DNA from 2 places in the Kitasatospora sp. NPDC042419 genome. Region 1 is predicted to be linked to the other one. Evidence: riboswitches for the same ligand, from Rfam matches in the RefSeq annotation. Region 1 holds a riboswitch; the other holds the start of a gene.
What was found. Region 1 has a riboswitch for glycine ahead of gcvT (glycine cleavage system aminomethyltransferase GcvT). Riboswitches for the same ligand answer to the same signal wherever they lie in the genome.
Positions count from the first base shown of each region.

Region 2: another riboswitch for glycine. It lies ahead of gcvP (aminomethyl-transferring glycine dehydrogenase); the one in region 1 lies ahead of gcvT (glycine cleavage system aminomethyltransferase GcvT).

Region 1 covers NZ_JBWKAW010000005.1:459,896-468,482, reverse strand. Annotated here, with positions in the region: gene AC067J_RS14185 (ABC transporter substrate-binding protein) at 1-1,717, opposite strand, end outside; gene AC067J_RS14180 (ABC transporter permease) at 1,774-2,763, opposite strand; gene AC067J_RS14175 (enhanced serine sensitivity protein SseB C-terminal domain-containing protein) at 3,230-4,159, opposite strand; gene AC067J_RS14170 (enhanced serine sensitivity protein SseB) at 4,311-5,105, opposite strand; glycine riboswitch at 5,297-5,403, shown strand; gene gcvT (glycine cleavage system aminomethyltransferase GcvT) at 5,620-6,741, shown strand; gene gcvH (glycine cleavage system protein GcvH) at 6,818-7,198, shown strand; gene glyA (serine hydroxymethyltransferase) at 7,333-8,587, shown strand, end outside.
Region 2 covers NZ_JBWKAW010000008.1:284,635-293,221, forward strand. Annotated here, with positions in the region: gene gcvP (aminomethyl-transferring glycine dehydrogenase) at 1-2,216, opposite strand, end outside; glycine riboswitch at 2,459-2,562, opposite strand; gene AC067J_RS18925 (PRC and DUF2382 domain-containing protein) at 2,786-4,150, shown strand; gene AC067J_RS18930 (MFS transporter) at 4,329-5,819, shown strand; gene AC067J_RS18935 (DNA polymerase IV) at 6,028-7,491, opposite strand; gene AC067J_RS18940 (SanA/YdcF family protein) at 7,566-8,303, opposite strand; gene AC067J_RS18945 (MerR family transcriptional regulator) at 8,394-8,587, opposite strand, start outside.

The DNA.
Region 1 (8,587 bases):
TGGAGACGAGGTTGGTCGCGCTGTCCGGGCGGTACAGGAAGACCTTGAAGTAGGTCAGCGGCACGTAGACGGCCGCGTCCATGACCTTCTTGTCGATCTGGGCGTAGATCTTCTCGCGGGCCGCCTTGTCGGTGTTGACCGCGGCGTCGTCGATCAGCTTGTTGACCTCGGGGTCGTTCAGCTCGGCGAGGTTGCTGTTGCCGGAGGCCTTGATCGAGCGGCCGTCGACGATCTGCTGCAGGAAGCCGTAGCCGGTCGGCCAGTCGGCGCCCCACTGCATCATCATCAGGCCGACGTTCTTCTCCTTGTTGAACGCCGGGACACCGACGTGGTCGGAGAGGTACTTGCCCTGCGGGTACTGCTGGATCTCGGCGTTGATGCCGACCTTCTTCAGCGCGGCCTGGATCGAGGTGGCGGCGGCGATCTCCGGGCCGCGCTCGGTGCGGGCGGTGAGGACGGTGCTGAAGCCCTCGGGCTTGCCGCAGGCCTTCAGGGCCTCCTTGGCCTTGGCCTCGTCGCCCTTGTTGTCCTTGGTCTGGTAGGTGTTGAAGTCCTCGTGGCCCGGGATGTCCGGCGGCAGCACGGTGTTGGCGACGGCGCCGCGGATCGGACCGCCGATCGCGGTCTGCACCGAGACCTTGTCGATGGCGTACTGGACGGCCTTGCGGCACTCGACGTTGTCGAACGGCGCGACCTTGGAGTTGATCGCGGTGTAGACCAGGCGGCCGCCGTAGGCGTTGTCGGTGTTGGCCTTGAGCTTCGGGTCCTGGAGGATCTTCGCCTGGGTCTGCTGGTCGACGCCGGCGCCGACCAGGTCGACCTGGGCGTTCCCGGCCAGCAGGTCCTTGTCGATCGTGGACTGCTCGATGTTCATCTTGAGCACGATCTTGTCCGGCAGCTGCTTGCGGATCGGGTCGGTGCTCTTGTCCCAGTTGGTGTTCGGGACCAGGACCGCCTGCTTGCCGTCCTCGTAGCTCTCGAACTTGTAGGTGCCCGAGGAGATGACGTGCTTCACGTAGTTGGAGCCGGTGTCCTTGTCCTTCGGGACCGGGACCGTCTGCGGGGCGGAGACCAGGTAGTCGAAGTCCGCGAAGGCGTGCTTCAGGTGGAAGACGATGGTCTGGTCGTCCGGGGTCTCGATGGACTTGAGGTCGCCCTCCTTGTCCTTGTACGGACCCTGGTACGGGGTCTCGTTGTCGACCAGCATCTCCTTGAAGTACGTCGGGCCGTTGGAGTTGACCTCCGGCGCGTAGTTGGAGCGCAGGACCGCGTACTTGACGTCCTTGGACGTGATCGGCGTGCCGTCCTCGTACTTCAGGCCCGCGCGCAGCTTGTACGTCCAGGACAGGCCGTCCGCGCTCGGCGTGCCGAGCGACTCCGCCAGGTCCGGGACGAGCTTCTGGCCGTCCGGCTGGAAGGTGGTGAGCGGACGCCCGTACAGGCGGGAGAAGTTGTAGATGTACGCGTAGTACGTGTTGCCCGGGTCCAGGGAGTCCGGCGTACCGCGCATCTCGTACGTGACGGTGCCGCCCTTCTTGTCCGAGGCGTTGACGATGCCCTTGGTGCCCGCGTCGGCGCCGGCGGCACCGCCGGCCGCGGAGCTGCCGGTGGCGGTGGACTTGGCGTCGTCGCTCTTGGAGCTCGACGAACAGCCGGTGACGACCAGGACCGCGGCGGCAGCCGTGGCGGTCAGTGCGACGGTACGGGACCTACGCATGGGTGGGATCAACCCCTTGAGGAAGTGGTGGCCGAACGGAGGGTCCTGACGCTGGGTCAGTTGCTCTTGGGATCGAGGGCGTCACGGAGCCCGTCGCCGAGCAGGTTGAAGGCGAGCACCGTCAGGAAGATCGCCATACCGGGGACCACCATGTACTGGGGGTCCACCTGGTAGTACTGGATGGCGTCGTTGAGCATCCCGCCCCAGGAGGCCTGGGGTGCCTGGATGCCGACACCGAGGAAGCTGAGGCCCGCCTCGAAGAGGATGTTGGTCGGGATCAGCAGGGTCGAGTAGACCAGGATCGGACCGACCAGGTTCGGCAGCAGCTCCTTGAACAGGATGAACGGCCCCCGTGCGCCGAGGCTCCGGGCCGCGTAGACGAACTCGCGCTCGCGCAGCGAGAGGGTCTGACCGCGCACGATCCGGCCCATGTAGGGCCAGTTGAAGAAGCCGATCACGAAGATCAGCACCGCGATGTGCAGCGGGAGGCCGTGCAGGCCGAACGCGCCGCCCTGGAGCGAGGCGGAGATCGCGATGGCGAAGAGCAGCAGCGGGAAGGCGAGGAAGACGTCCATCACCCGGCTGATCAGGGTGTCCACCCAGCCGCCGTAATAGCCGGCCATCACGCCGAGCACGACGCCGATGGTGTTGGACAACAGGGTCGCGCCGAAGGCGACCAGCAGGGAGACCCAGGAGCCCTCGATGACGCGGGAGAGCAGGTCACGGCCCTGCAGGGGGTCGACACCGAGGGGGTGGTCCCAGCTCATCCCGCCCCAGTCGCCCAGCGGCAGGCCGCCGAGGTTGGCGTCCAGCAGGTCCTGGTTGAGCGCGTCGGGGTCGAGGCCGAACACCGATTCGATCGGCTTGGCCAGCACGGCGAGCAGGATCAGCAGGATCACCACGGCGCCGCCGGCGACGGCGGCCTTGTCCCGCTTGAAGCGGGTCCAGGCGATCCGGCCGAGCGAGCGGCCCTCGATCTTCTTGGCCGGGCTCGCGGCGGCGTCTGCCTCCGGAGCGTTCCCGGCGGTCTTGATGGGTGCGGTCATGGTCAGTTCGGTCCCCTCGCCGACGGTGGCCGGCCCACGGGTGCCGGACGCCGGGATCGGCGGTACGGCTGGTGCGGACGTGCGGACATGCAGAGGTACGGGTTGCGGTGTTCCCAGCGGTACGACGTGCTCAGTACTGCTGCCACGCGGCATGGGCATCACGTGGATCATGCGGTCCGTCTGCGCGTTCGCCTTTGTGAGGCGCCAACCACGCGCGGCGGCTGTTGCAGAACTCTCTGCCATCCGAACTGGCTTGCGCCAGCCCTGCCAACCGAGAGATGCCCAACTGTGATCTGCGCCCATGCACCTCTCGAATCTCCGGCATATCCCTCTTCACACAGCTGTAGCAGCCATGTCAAGATGACTTCCACCGACTTCGGGAAGTTCGTCCGGAAATCGTCGAGGCCGGTCTGACTTTTCGTCAGACCGGCCTCGGTAAAGGGCAGTTAATGTGCTGTTCGGCGGCTCAGCGCCCGGGGTAGCCGGGCCACGGCTGCTGGGGCGGCGGCTGCTGCCCCGGCCAGCCCGGCGCGGGCGGGTGCGTTCCGTAGCCGTACCCGGGCCCCTGCTGCGAGGCGTACGGCGGCGGCACCGGCGGGTACGGCGCCTGCGGCCTCCCCTGCCCGGCCGCCTCGCGGTCGTAGAACGGGCGCGCGTTGGCCCGCATCCAGAGCGCCACCGGGTCGAACTCGTCCGCCATCGCCACCGTCGAGACGGCCAGGCCCTCCGGTGCCACCGCGATCGCCCGCTGCATCAGCGCCCGCACGGCCTCCACCGTGGGCGGGGAACTCTCGTACAGGTCCAGGCCGATGGCCAGGTACGGCTCACCCACCGTCGGGCGCACCCAGGCCCGGCGCAGCGCCCGCACCGCCCGCACCTCGACCGCCTGCCGCTCCAGCAGCGCGAAGAACTGCTGCGCCGGCACCTGCGGCTCACTCAGCTTCAGCGGTCCGGCCGGCAGCCGGTCCAGCCCCGCCGCGACCCGCCGCAGGTCCGCCCAGGGCACCCCGACACCGCCGCCCGGCGCGTGCGGGTTCAGCCAGAGCCCCCAGCGGGTCCGGTACAGCGAGGCCGCGATCTCCCGTCCGGAGATCACCTCGTGCGCCCGCGCCCAGCCGGACGCCGCCAGCTGCTCGGGCGAGGTGACGGCCGGCGCGTAGCCGTGCCCGCTGATCTCCATGTTCCCGTACTGGGCGTCCGCGCTGCCCGGCGTCCCGTGCCAGAGCAGCATCCAGACCTGCCCCTCGGCCAGCGCGTGCAGCAGCGTCTCGTACGCGTCGTAGCGCTCCGGCGCCACCTCGCGCAGGGCACGCTCCAGCGCGCCCGGATCCGGACGCCCGGTGGGTGCCTGGCCCCAGGGCCCCGGTGCACCGCCAGCTACCGCTCCCGCACTCATGCGCCCACCTCGCTGCGCCTCTTCGTTCCTCGTCTGCCACCGGCGGCCCGGCGGCCGTCAGCACGCACCCTATGGGGCGCCGCCGACCACCGCCACGCCGACGTGCCAGGGTCCGTCCCGCTCGCCCGCCCGACGGCGGCCGGGGACCGGATCAACCCCGCGTGTAGAAGGGGGCGACCCGGTTCAGCAACCAGTCGACCACCGGATCGTCCGCGAGGTCGAGCAGTACGAGGTGGACGCCGCCGGGCAGCGGCGCGGTTCCCAGTGCGCGCCCCAGTGCCTCGTTCACCGCCCCCGGATCGGCCGGGGCCAGCGGGTCGAGCTGGACACCCACGAACATCACGGTGGGCTCGCCCTCCACACTGGCCAGTGCCCGGCGTGCGGTCAACACCCCCGGCAGGGCGGACAGTTCGCCCCGGCAGGCGGTCAGGAAGAGCTCCGGGTCCTCGCCCGGCACCGGCTCGCGCAGCGCCACCCGGCCGCCGGACGGCCCGTCCTGGACCTCCCAGCGGTCCTCGCGCGGCCCGCGGCGCAGCTCGGCCACGCCCTCCGGCGGCACCGGGATGCCCACCGCGGCCCCTGGGTTGACCGCGACCCCGATGCCCAGCGGCAGGCCGCGGGCGAACTCCCACACCGGCGCGACCGCGAAGGCCATCCCCGGCGCCTGCTGGAGGAAGACCTCCTGGGAGGAGAACACCGGCACGTACGGCTCGCCGGCCAGCTCGGTCGTCGGCAGGTCCAGCGACTCGCCCTGCGGGTCGCCGCCGGCCGGCAGCGGGATCCACACCTGGCTGCGGGCCAGCACCTCGATCACCCGGGGGGTCGCGCCCGGGTCGCCGAGCGCCGCGGTCAGCACCTGCTCCAGCTCGTTGGCCGGCCATCCGCCGCCCGGCGGCACCGGCTCCTGGCCGCCCCACCCCTGCTGCTGCTCCACCGGGTTCCCCATGCGCCGCTGTACCGCCCTCTGCTGCTCGCCGACGCCCCGCAGCCTATCGGGCGGCGCCCCGGCCCTGCTCCGAGGCGCCCCGTTCCCCCGGGCCCGGCCCCTCCCCCTCTCCCCTCATCCGGACGGACGTGCCATGATGTCCGCGTCTCGGTGTCTTCGCCGCCGGGGCCGCTAACTCCATACCGGCCGCTCGAACCCGCGCGGGAGAGTCCGGAGTGCCCCGTTCTGGCGGCACAGCCGGCGCCGAAGGAGCAAGTCCTCCCCGGAATCTCTCAGGCACCCCTACCGCACGGGTTAGGCACATCTGGAAAGCGGCGCACGGCCCTGCCGTCCGCCCACCCACGGTGCAAGCCGCCATGCTGTTCCCGTAGGACAGCGCGCGGTGAAGCTCTCAGGTCCGACGACAGATGGGGAGGCCCAGCCGCCGCATGCCCGCGCGCAGGGCCGGTCCCGAGCAGGGCCGGTTTCCGGCGCGCGTGCACCCCTGAGTGCCCCGACCGAGGAGTTCCTGGCCATGTCGTCCCTCCGCCTGACCGCGCTCGACACGCTGCACCGCGCCCTCGGCGCGACCATGACCGACTTCGCCGGCTGGGACATGCCCCTGCGCTACGGCAGCGAGCGCGAGGAGCACCTCGCCGTCCGCACCAAGGCCGGCCTCTTCGACCTCTCCCACATGGGCGAGATCACCGTCACCGGCCCCCAGGCCGGCGAGATGCTGGACCACGCGCTGGTCGGCTTCGTCTCCGCGCTCGGCGTGCTGCGCGCCCGCTACACCATGATCTGTGCCGAGGACGGCGGCATCCTGGACGACCTGATCGTCTACCGCCTGCGCGAGGACGCCTTCCTGGTCGTCGCCAACGCCTCCAACGCCCAGCTGGTGCTGGACGAGCTGATCGCCCGCGCCAAGGGCTTCGACGCCGTCGTGACCGACGACCGCGACACCTACGCGCTGATCGCCGTGCAGGGCCCGGAGGCCACCGCGATCCTGGCCGACACCACCGACGCCGACCTGCCCGGCCTGAAGTACTACGCGATCCTCCCGGCCCAGGTGGCCGGCCGCGACGTGCTGCTCGCCCGCACCGGCTACACCGGCGAGGACGGCTTCGAGGTCTTCTGCAACCCGGGCGACGCCGAGCAGATCTGGCAGGCGCTGACCGAGGCCGGCTCCGGCCGCGGCCTGGTCCCGTGCGGCCTCTCCTGCCGCGACACGCTGCGCCTGGAGGCGGGCATGCCGCTGTACGGCCACGAGCTGTCCACCGAGCTGACCCCGTTCGACGCCGGCCTGGGCCGGGTCGTCCGCTTCGACAAGACCACCAACGAGGGTGCGTTCATCGGCCGCAAGGCGCTGGAGAAGGCCGCCGCCGAGGCCGAGGCCAACCCGCCGCGGGTGCTGGTCGGCCTGGTGTCCGAGGGCAAGCGCGTCCCGCGCGCCGAGTACAGCGTGGTCTCCGCCGACGGCGAGCCGATCGGCCGGATCACCTCCGGCGCCCCCTCCCCCACCCTGGGCAAGCCGATCGCGATCGCCTACGTGGACGCGGCGCACGCCGCCCCCGGCACCACCGTCGCGGTGGACGTGCGCGGCAAGCACGAGCCGGTCCAGGTCGTGGCGCTGCCGTTCTACAAGCGCGCCCGCTGACCCTTCCCCCTCCCGAGGCATGCCCGCCCACCGGGCCGCTTCGTCGTACCCGCTTCCCATCCTGGAGAATGACGTCATGAGCAACCCCCAGCACCTGCAGTACACCAAGGAGCACGAGTGGCTGACCGCCGCCGAGGACGGTGTCTCCACGGTCGGCATCACCAAGCACGCGGCCGACGCCCTCGGTGACATCGTCTACGTGCAGCTGCCCGAGGTCGGCGACACCGTGACCGCCGGTGAGACCTGCGGCGAGCTGGAGTCCACCAAGTCGGTGAGCGACCTGTACTCGCCCGTGACCGGCGAGATCACCGAGGTCAACCAGGCCGTCCTGGACGACAACGCGCTGGTCAACGGCGAGCCCTTCGAAGGCGGCTGGCTGTTCAAGGTGCGCGTCGAGTCCACCGACGAGCTGCTGAGCGCGGACGAGTACACCGCGCTCACCAACCCCTCGGCCTGAGCCCTCCGCCGGGGCGGCCGCAGCGCGGCGGCCGCCCCGCGCCCGCCGGCTTCGCCCTCCCGTCGCCCGCTGCCGCCCCCGCGGGGGCGCGGCGCGCGCGACTCCTCCTTCTCTCCTCCCGGGAAGACCCCACCATGACGGTTCTGAACCAGTCCCTGCACTCCCTCGACCCGGAGATCGCCGCCGCGGTCGACGCCGAGCTGCACCGCCAGCAGACCACCCTGGAGATGATCGCCTCCGAGAACTTCGCCCCGGTGGCGGTCATGGAGGCCCAGGGCTCGGTCCTGACCAACAAGTACGCCGAGGGCTACCCCGGCCGCCGCTACTACGGCGGCTGCGAGCACGTCGACGTGGTCGAGCAGATCGCGATCGACCGGATCAAGGCCCTGTTCGGCGCCGAGCACGCCAACGTCCAGCCGCACTCCGGCGCGCAGGCCAACGCCGCCGCGATGTTCGCGCTGATCCAGCCGGGCGACACCATCCTGGGCCTCTCGCTGGCCCACGGCGGTCACCTGACCCACGGCATGAAGATCAACTTCTCCGGCAAGCTCTACAACGTGGCCGCGTACCACGTCGACGACAAGACCGGCCAGGTCGACATGGCCGAGGTCGAGCGCCTCGCCAAGGAGCACCAGCCGAAGCTGATCATCGCCGGCTGGTCCGCCTACCCGCGCCAGCTCGACTTCGCCGCGTTCCGCCGGATCGCCGACGAGGTCGGCGCGCTGCTGATGGTCGACATGGCGCACTTCGCCGGCCTGGTCGCCGCCGGCCTGCACCCCAACCCGGTGCCGTACGCCGACGTGGTCACCACCACCACCCACAAGACCCTGGGCGGCCCGCGCGGCGGCGTCATCCTCTCCAAGGCCGAGTGGGCCAAGAAGATCAACTCCGCGGTCTTCCCCGGCCAGCAGGGCGGCCCGCTGGAGCACGTCATCGCCGGCAAGGCGGTCGCCTTCAAGGTCGCCGCCACGGAGGAGTTCAAGGAGCGCCAGCAGCGCACCCTCGACGGCGCCCGGATCCTCGCCGAGCGCCTGCTCCAGGTGGACGTCGCCGAGGCCGGTGCCTCCGTGCTCTCCGGCGGCACCGACGTCCACCTCGTCCTGGTCGACCTGCGCAACAGCCAGCTCGACGGCCAGCAGGCCGAGGACCGCCTGCACGAGGTCGGCATCACCGTCAACCGCAACGCCATCCCGAACGACCCGCGCCCGCCGATGGTCACCTCCGGCCTGCGGATCGGCACCCCGGCGCTCGCCACCCGCGGCTTCCAGGCCGAGGACTTCCGCGAGGTCGCCGACATCATCGCCGAGGCCCTCAAGCCGGCCTTCGACGAGACCGTCGCCGCCTCCCTCAAGGCCCGGGTCACCGCGCTGGCCGAGAAGTACCCGCTCT
Region 2 (8,587 bases), on a different contig from region 1:
TACGGCGCGAGGTGCGCGCGGACCGCCACCGGGCCGACGCCCGGGCCGCCGCCGCCGTGCGGGATGCAGAAGGTCTTGTGCAGGTTCAGGTGCGAGACGTCCGCGCCGAACTTGCCCGGCTTGGCCAGGCCGACCAGGGCGTTCAGGTTGGCGCCGTCGACGTACACCTGGCCGCCGGCGTCGTGCACGGCCGCGCAGATGTCGGTGATCTCGGTCTCGTACACGCCGTGGGTCGACGGGTAGGTGACCATCAGCACGGAGAGCTGGTCGCGGTGCTGCTCGATCTTGGCCTTGAGGTCGGCCACGTCGACGTCGCCGTCGACCAGGGTCTTGACGACGACCACGCGCATGCCGGCCATCACCGCGGAGGCGGCGTTGGTGCCGTGCGCGGAGGACGGGATCAGGCAGACGTCACGCTGGGTGTCGCCGTTGGCGTGGTGGTACGCGCGGACGGCCAGCAGGCCGGCCAGCTCGCCCTGGGAGCCGGCGTTCGGCTGGATGGAGACGGCGTCGTAGCCGGTCACCTCGACCAGCTGCTGCTCCAGCTGGCGGATCAGGGTGAGGAAGCCCGCGGCCTGGTCGACCGGCGCGAACGGGTGCAGCTGGCCGAACTCCGGCCAGGTCACCGGCTCCATCTCGGTGGTCGCGTTGAGCTTCATGGTGCAGGAGCCGAGCGGGATCATGCCCCGGTCCAGCGCGTAGTCGCGGTCCGACAGGCGGCGCAGGTAGCGCAGCATGGCGGTCTCCGAGCGGTGGCTGTGGAAGACCGGGTGGGTCAGGTACTCGTCCTGGCGCAGCAGCGCGGCGGGCAGCGCGTCGGCGCCCTCCGGCACCTCGACGCCCTCGACGCCGAAGGCCGACCAGACGGCCGCCAGGTGCTCGCGGGTGGTGGTCTCGTCGGTGGAGACCGAGATCCGGTCCTCGCCGTCCTGGTGCACGTTGACGCCGTTGGCGCGGGCGGCGGCGGCGATCTCCGCGGCGCGGCCCGGGACGACGGCGGTGACGGTGTCGAAGAACTCGCCGTGCAGCAGCTCGACGCCGCCGGCCGTCAGGCCCTCGGCGAGCGCGGCGGCGTAGCGGTGGGTGCGGCGGGCGATGTCGGCCAGGCCGTCCGGGCCGTGGTAGACCGCGTACATCGAGGCCATCACGGCGAGCAGCACCTGGGCGGTGCAGATGTTGCTGGTGGCCTTCTCGCGGCGGATGTGCTGCTCGCGGGTCTGCAGCGCGAGGCGGTAGGCGCGGTTGCCGTCGACGTCGACGGAGACGCCGACCAGGCGGCCGGGCAGCGAGCGGGCGTACTCGGCGCGGACCGAGAGGTAGCCGGCGTGCGGGCCGCCGAAGCCCATCGGCACGCCGAACCGCTGCGAGGTGCCGCAGGCGATGTCGGCGCCGAGCGAGCCCGGGGACTTGAGCAGGGTCAGCGCCAGCAGGTCGGCGGCGACGGCGACGATCGCGCCGAGGCCGTGGGCCTGCTCGATCACCGGGGTGAGGTCGCGGACCACACCGGTGGCGCCCGGGTACTGGAGCAGCACGCCGAAGACGCCGCGCTCGGCGATCTCGGCCGGGATGCCCTCGGACAGGTCGGCGACGACGACCTCGACGCCGGTCGGCACGGCGCGGGTGTTGATGACCGCGACGGTCTGCGGCAGGGTCTCGGCGTCGACCAGGAAGACACCGCCCTTGACCTTGGTGACGCGGCGGGCCAGCGCCATCGCCTCGGCGGCCGCGGTGCTCTCGTCCAGCAGGGAGGAGCCGGAGGTGGGCAGGCCGGTCAGGTCCGAGACCAGGGTCTGGAAGTTGAGCAGCGCCTCCAGCCGGCCCTGCGAGATCTCCGGCTGGTACGGGGTGTAGGCGGTGTACCAGGCCGGGTTCTCCAGCACGTTGCGCAGGATCACCGGCGGGGTGAAGGTGCCGTAGTAGCCCAGGCCGATCATCGGCTGGAGCACCTGGTTGCGGCCGGCCAGCTCGCGCAGCTCGGCGAGGACCTGGGCCTCGCTGCGGCCCGCGGGCAGGTCGAGGGCGGTGATGGAGCGGATCGCCTCGGGGACGGCGGCCGTGGCCAGCTCGTCCAGCGAGCCGTACCCGACCTGGGCCAGCATCTTCTCCTGCGCTGCGGCGTCGGGGCCGATGTGGCGGTTCTCGAAGGGGCTGGCCTGTTCGAGCTCGGTGAGGGTCGCGGGGGTGGTGGGGCGTCCCGAGTTCGGCTGGGCGTTCATGGTGGTCGAGGCCTCCTGGTCACGGACCGGCGGGGGTACGTACGCCGGACGGCTTCGCCGCTGCGGACAACAGCGGAGCGGCCTGTGGCGGACGAACCCGACAGGCCTCCCCCTCTGTCATCGGGACCTGAGAGCTTCACCCGCACGGGAGCGCGGTGGGCGCCCCGCCGGCTTGCACCGTCGGTGAGGGTGGTGTCCGCCGGCTCCCTCGCCCGCAGTCCTGCCCTGCTTTCCAGAGTGACCTATCCCACACGGTACGGATGCCTGAGAGATTCCGGGGAGGAGTTGCTCCTTCGGCGCCCCGACCAGCGGTTTCGACTGTCGGGGACTCTCCCGAGCGGGCTCGGCGGTCGCGCCCAGGGTACCAGCGGGAGGTCGCGCGATCACGGGTGCGTCAGGTCACTCGGCCGGTTCGCCCGTGACCCGGACGGAGCACGGCCCGGCCCGTCCGGCCCCGCCCCGGTCGCGGGTGTCCGGTTCATGGCTTTTGGTGTGAAGTGGCGGGCAGGACGGGCGGGCCGACCGCCGTCCTGCGGGGATTCCGCAGGATCAGCGCACTGGAGGAAAGAGTGCAGACCGATATCGACCCCCGGGACCTCATCGGCCACAAGGCGGTCGACCGCAACGGAGACAAGATCGGCACGATCGACGAGGTCTACCTCGACGACGCCACCGGCCGGCCCGAGTGGGCCGCCGTCCGGACCGGCATCTTCGGCCGGGACGCCTTCGTCCCCCTCACCACGAGCGAGTTCTCCGGCGACGAGCTGCGGGTGCCCTACGACAAGTCGCTGGTGAAGGAGTCACCGGACTTCGGCGTCGGCCAGCACCTGTCGCCGGCCCAGGAGCTCCAGCTCTACCGCTACTACGGCCTGGACACCGCACTGGACGGGCAGCCGTCGGCGGGTGACGGCTCCGGCTCCGAACCGGCCGACCTCGACTTCGGGACGACCGCGTCGAACGGCACCCCGGCCGCCGCCCCCTCGAACGGCACCCCCTCGAACGGCACGCCGTCGAACGGCACCCCGGCCACGGGCACCACCCCGTCGAACGGCGCACCCCTCGCGGGCACCGCCGCACTGGCGGGGACGGCGGCGGCCGCGACCAACACGCGGAGCCCCTCCACCCCGTCCGCCGCCGCCCCGGCCAAGTCGCTCACCTTCCACACGGGACCGGCCGCCGCGGCCGCCCCCACCACCAGCCCGGCAGCCGGCCCCGGCAAGCCGGCCGACCCCGCCACGGAGGCCAACGTGCGGACCCTCGCCACCCCCACCCCCGCGGCGCCCCCGGCGTCCACGACGTCCGCCCCGACCGCCGAGCCGCGGCCGCAGAGCGCCGCCCCGCCGGCGTCGGCCACCGGCTCCCAGCAGCCGGCCACCCCGTCGGCGCAGCCCGCCGCGGCCGCCGCCCCGCGCTCGGCCGGCGGTCCGGCCCCGTCCGCACCCGGCGGCCCGGTGGAGATCACCTGCCGCGAGGAGCGGCTGGACATCACGACCGAGTGGCACGTCGTCGGCACCGCCAAGCTGCGCAAGTACGTGACCAGCGAGCCGGTCGAGCGCCGGGTCCCGGTGGTCCGCGAGCGCGTCCGGGTCGAGCGGATGCCGGTCGGCGAGGCCGAACGGGCCGCGCTGAGCGAGAAGGACATCGCCGAGGCGGTGGAGGAGGTCACCCTGCGCGAGGAGCGCCCGGTGGTGCGCAAGTACCTGGCGCCGATCGAGCGGGTCCGTCTGGTGGTGGAGCGCTACACCACCGAGGAGGTGATCCGCGACGAGCTGCGGCGCGAGCACGTCGAGGTCCACGACGACACCGCGGCCGACCCGACGCCTCCCCGGTCCGCCGCCCACACCCCGTCCCCCGACGCGCCCGCGCCGTCCGTCGGGCCCTCCTCCGCGCCCGAGGACCCGGCCCGCCCCGTCCCGCTCAGGCCCCTCGTCTGACCCCGGAACGCCGAAGGGCCCCGGCCTGATCGGCCGGGGCCCTTCGGCGTTCCACACCGGGCACACCGGGCAAACCCTTCGATTTTACCAAGGCTTAACCGATGAATATTTGACACTCTGAAGTATCTCCCTGCATGGTTACTTCAGTTCATTCACTATGTACGGGAGGAAGCAAACCGTGAGTGAGGCACCACAGCCCACCGTCGCGGCCGAGAAGCAGAGCAGCGCCCGGGTCCTGCCGGCCCTCATCCTGGCGATGCTGTCGTTCAGCGTGGTGCAGACCGCGGTCGTCCCGATCCTGCCCTCGCTCGCCAAGGAACTGAACGTCTCCGGTTCCAGCATCACCTGGCTGATGACGGCCAACCTGCTCTCCGCCGCCGTGCTCACCCCCCTGCTCGGCCGCTTCGGTGACCTGCGCGGACGCAAGCCGATGCTGCTGATCTCGCTGGCCGGCCTGGTCGCGGGCTCCGCGCTCGCCGTCTCCACCCACTCCTTCACGTGGCTGGTCGTCGCCCGCGTCCTGCAGGGCGCCGGCGGTGGCGTGCTCCCGCTCGCCATCAGCATCGTCCGCGACGAGCTGCCGAAGCAGAAGGTGACCGGCGGCGTCGCCGCCATCAGCGCCTCGATGGGTGTCGGCAGCGGCCTCGGCCTCGTCGCCACCGGCCTGCTGCTGGAGCACTGGAGCTACAAGTCGATCTTCTGGATGGGCCTGTTCTTCGGCCTGCTCGCGGTCGCCCTGGTCGCCGTCCGGGTGCCCACCGACCCGGTCACCGACAAGGACGGCGGCGCCGACCCGCTCGGCGCGGTCACCCTGGCCGGCTGGCTCTCCGCCCTGCTGGTCGCGGTCAGCCAGGGCAACAACTGGGGCTGGACGTCGACCCGGACCCTCGGGCTGTTCGCCGTCGCCGCCGTGGTCGCCCTGATCTGGGGCGTCATCGAGGTCAAGGTCAAGCACCCGCTGGTCGACATGAAGATGATGTCCCGCCCGGCCGTCGCCTTCACCAACCTGGCCGGCCTGCTGATCGGCTTCGGCATGTACGGCTCCTTCATGGTGATCAGCAACTTCGCCCAGACCCCGGAGAAGTTCGCCCACTACGGCTTCACCGCCACCGTGCTGCACGCCGGTGTGATGCTGCTGCCGTCCGCCCTCGGCTCGATGGTCGCCGCCCCGCTCGGCGCCCTGCTGATCGCCCGCCGCGGCCCGCGTCTGCCGCTGGTCCTCGGCGGGGTCCTCGGCGCCGTCGCGATGGCCTACCTGGCCCTCCGGCACAGCCACGAGGCGGACATCTACCTCTCCTCGGCGATCTTCGGCCTCGGCATCGGCCTCGCCTTCTCGGCGATGCCCGCCTACATCAACGGCGCCGTCCCGGTCGAGCAGAGCGGCATCGCCAACGGCATGAACGCCGTGCTGCGCACCGTCGGCGGCGCGATCGGCACCGCCGTCATGGCCGCCATCCTCACCGGCGACACCATGAAGCTGCCGATCCCGGTCTCGCTCCCCACCCTGGACGCCTACGAGCACGCGTTCTGGACCGCCGCCGTGGTCTGCGTGATCGCCGGCGCCGTCCCGTTCCTGATCCGCACCGTCAAGCCCGCCACGATCGTGGCCCACGGCAACGAGGTCGCGGACCTGACCTCCGGCCCCCGGCCGGTGAAGACCGACGCCTGACGAGGCGTCCGACCCCGCGCTCAGGGACAGGGCGCGGGGACCGGACCCGGACGGTCGCCGAGGGCATCGCGACCGTCCGCGGCCCGGAACGCATGCGGCCCCACCCGGCCCCCCTGCCGGGTGGGGCCGCTTCATGCCCGCGGCCCCACCCGCCGCACCCGCTCCCGGCCCCGCGCCTCACTCGCCGCCCCGCTCCGGGCCCCGCGCCTCACTCGCCGCCCCCGCCCCCGGCCCGGCCCTCCGTACGGCTCCCGTCCGCACCACCGCCGTCCGCACCGCCGGCGTCGCCGTCCGCCCCCGGCTCGCTCCCGCGCAGCGGCAGCGGCCCGGCCGGCTCCAGCGCCGGGTCCTCCACCGCGAAGGTCCGCACCCGCCCGGGCCCGCTCCACGGCGTCTCGAACCGCACCGTCACCCGCCCCACCCCGCTGCCCTGCACCCACCCCGGCCCGAACTCCGCGTGGTGCACGTCCTGCCCGGGCAGCCACCGCCGCACGGACGGTGCGGCCTCCTCGCGCGCCGCCTCCGCCTCCTCCTCCGCACCGGCCTCGTGCCCGGCGACGGCCGCCTCCTCCCGGACGGCCTGCGCGAACAGGTCCTCCTGGGTGTAGTCGGCCAGCTGCGCCACCCCGACGCCCAGCAGCCGCACCCCGCCGGTGACGTCCACCTGCGAGGCCAGCCGACGGGCCGTCTCGGTGATCACCGTCTCGTCGTCCGTCGGCCCGCGCAGCGTCTCCGAGCGGGTCAGCGTCGAGAAGTCGAACCGCCGCACCTTCAGCACCACCGTCCGCCCCGACCGCCCGGCCCCCCGCAACCGCCGGACGCACCGCGCCGCCAGGATCTCCACCTCGCGCAGGATCCGGTCCCGGTCGGCCAGGTCCACCTCGAAGGTGTCCTCCACCGAGACCGACTTGGCGTCCTGGTCGGCCACCACCGGCCGGTCGTCCAGCCCTATCGACATCTGGAACACACCGGTGCCGTGGGCCTTCCCCAGCATCTGCACCAGCTCGGACTCCCCCGCCTCGGCGAGGTCGGCCACCGAGTTCAGCCCGGACCGGCGCAGCACCTGCTCGGTGGCCGGGCCGATCCCCGGCAGCGCCCGGACCGGCATCGGCCCGAGCACCGCGCGCTCCTGGCCCGGCTCGATCATCACCAGCCCGTCCGGCTTGGCCTGCTCGGACGCGATCTTGGCCATCAGCTTGGACCCGGCCGCCCCCACCGAGGCGGTCAGCCCGGTCCGCCGGTGGATGTCCGCGCGCAGGTCCTCGGCCAGCGCCAGCACCAGCCGCTCGCCCGTCCCGTGGTCCGCCTCCGCCAGCAGCGGGCCGTACGGTCCGGCCTCCAGGTCGACGAAGGCCTCGTCCAGGCTCAGCGGCTGCACCAGCGGCGACAGCTCCCGCAGCAGCCCCATCACCAGCTCGCTCACCGACCGGTACGCCTCGAAGCGGCCGGCCAGGAAGGCCGCGTTCGGACAGAGCCGGCGGGCCTGCGCCATCGGCATCGCCGAGTGCACCCCGAACTTCCGCGCCTCGTAGGACGCCGTGGAGACCACTCCCCGGCCGCCGAGCCCCCCGACGACCACCGGCTTCCCGCGCAGGCTCGGCTTGGCCGCCTGCTCCACCGCGGCGAAGAAGGCGTCCATGTCGAGGTGGATGATGCTCGGCAGTGACCGCACGCGCCGATCATGCCGCAAGGGTCCGACAGCGCGTGCGAACCGGGCCGCCGGCCCGGCCGTCACTCCTTAGCCGGCTAGGGCCCGGCGCCCGCACTCGCCCCCGCGTCCGCCAGCGCCCGCGGTATGCCCGGCTCACGCGGACCGAGGAAGAGCGGGTCCGGCCGCAGCCAGGCGTTCAGCGCCGCCTTCCCCGCGCCGGGGACCTCCCGCAGCCCGCCGTACAGCCAGGTGACGTCCCGCACCTCCGGCACACCCACCGCGTACGAGTCGATGCCCGCCGCCCGGCACAGCGCCAGCGCCCGCCGCACGTGGAAGTCCTGGCTGACCAGCACCGCCCGGTCCACCCCGAAGATCCGGTGCGCCCGGGTGCAGGAGTCCCAGGTGTCGAAGCCCGCGTAGTCGCCGACCACCCGGACGTCCGGCACCCCGTGCTCGACCAGGTACTGCCGCATCGCGTCGGTCTCGTCGTAGCCGTCCCGGCCGTTGTCCCCGGTCACCAGGATCGCCTGGACCTTCCGCCGCTCGAACAGCTCGACCGCCGCGTCCAGCCGGTGCGCCAGGTACGGCGACGGCTTGCCGTCGAACAGCCCGGCGCCGAACACCACCGCCACCGGCGCCTCGGGCGCGGTCGCCACGGTGCCCACCCGGTCGCCCGCCGAGGTCCAGAGCCAGGCACTCGGCGCGAGCGCCAGCGAACAGCAGACCGTCGCGAGCTGGAACAGCCGGCGCTGCGTCCGGCGCCGCCGCAACCGGACGCCGAGCCGCACCGCCTTCCGCGCCAGCAGGCCGGGGATACCGGATCCGAACCGCACGTGCCCTCCCTCTCCCGGTTCACCGGCCACGACGAGGCCGCGGGCCCGGACGGTTCCCCGTCCGGGCCCGCGGCCTCGTCAGATCCTTGTTCAGACCGCCCTGTTGCGGCGCTGCGCCAGCTCGTCCGCCGGGTCGTTCCCGACGACCGTCTCCCCGGTGTCGGTCCGCTCCGCGTGCAGCCGCCCGAGGGTCAGCTCCAGCTCCTGCCAGACCGCGCCGACGGCGATCCCGAAGACCCCCTGGCCGCCCTTCAGCAGGTCCACCACCTGCTGCGGGGTGATGC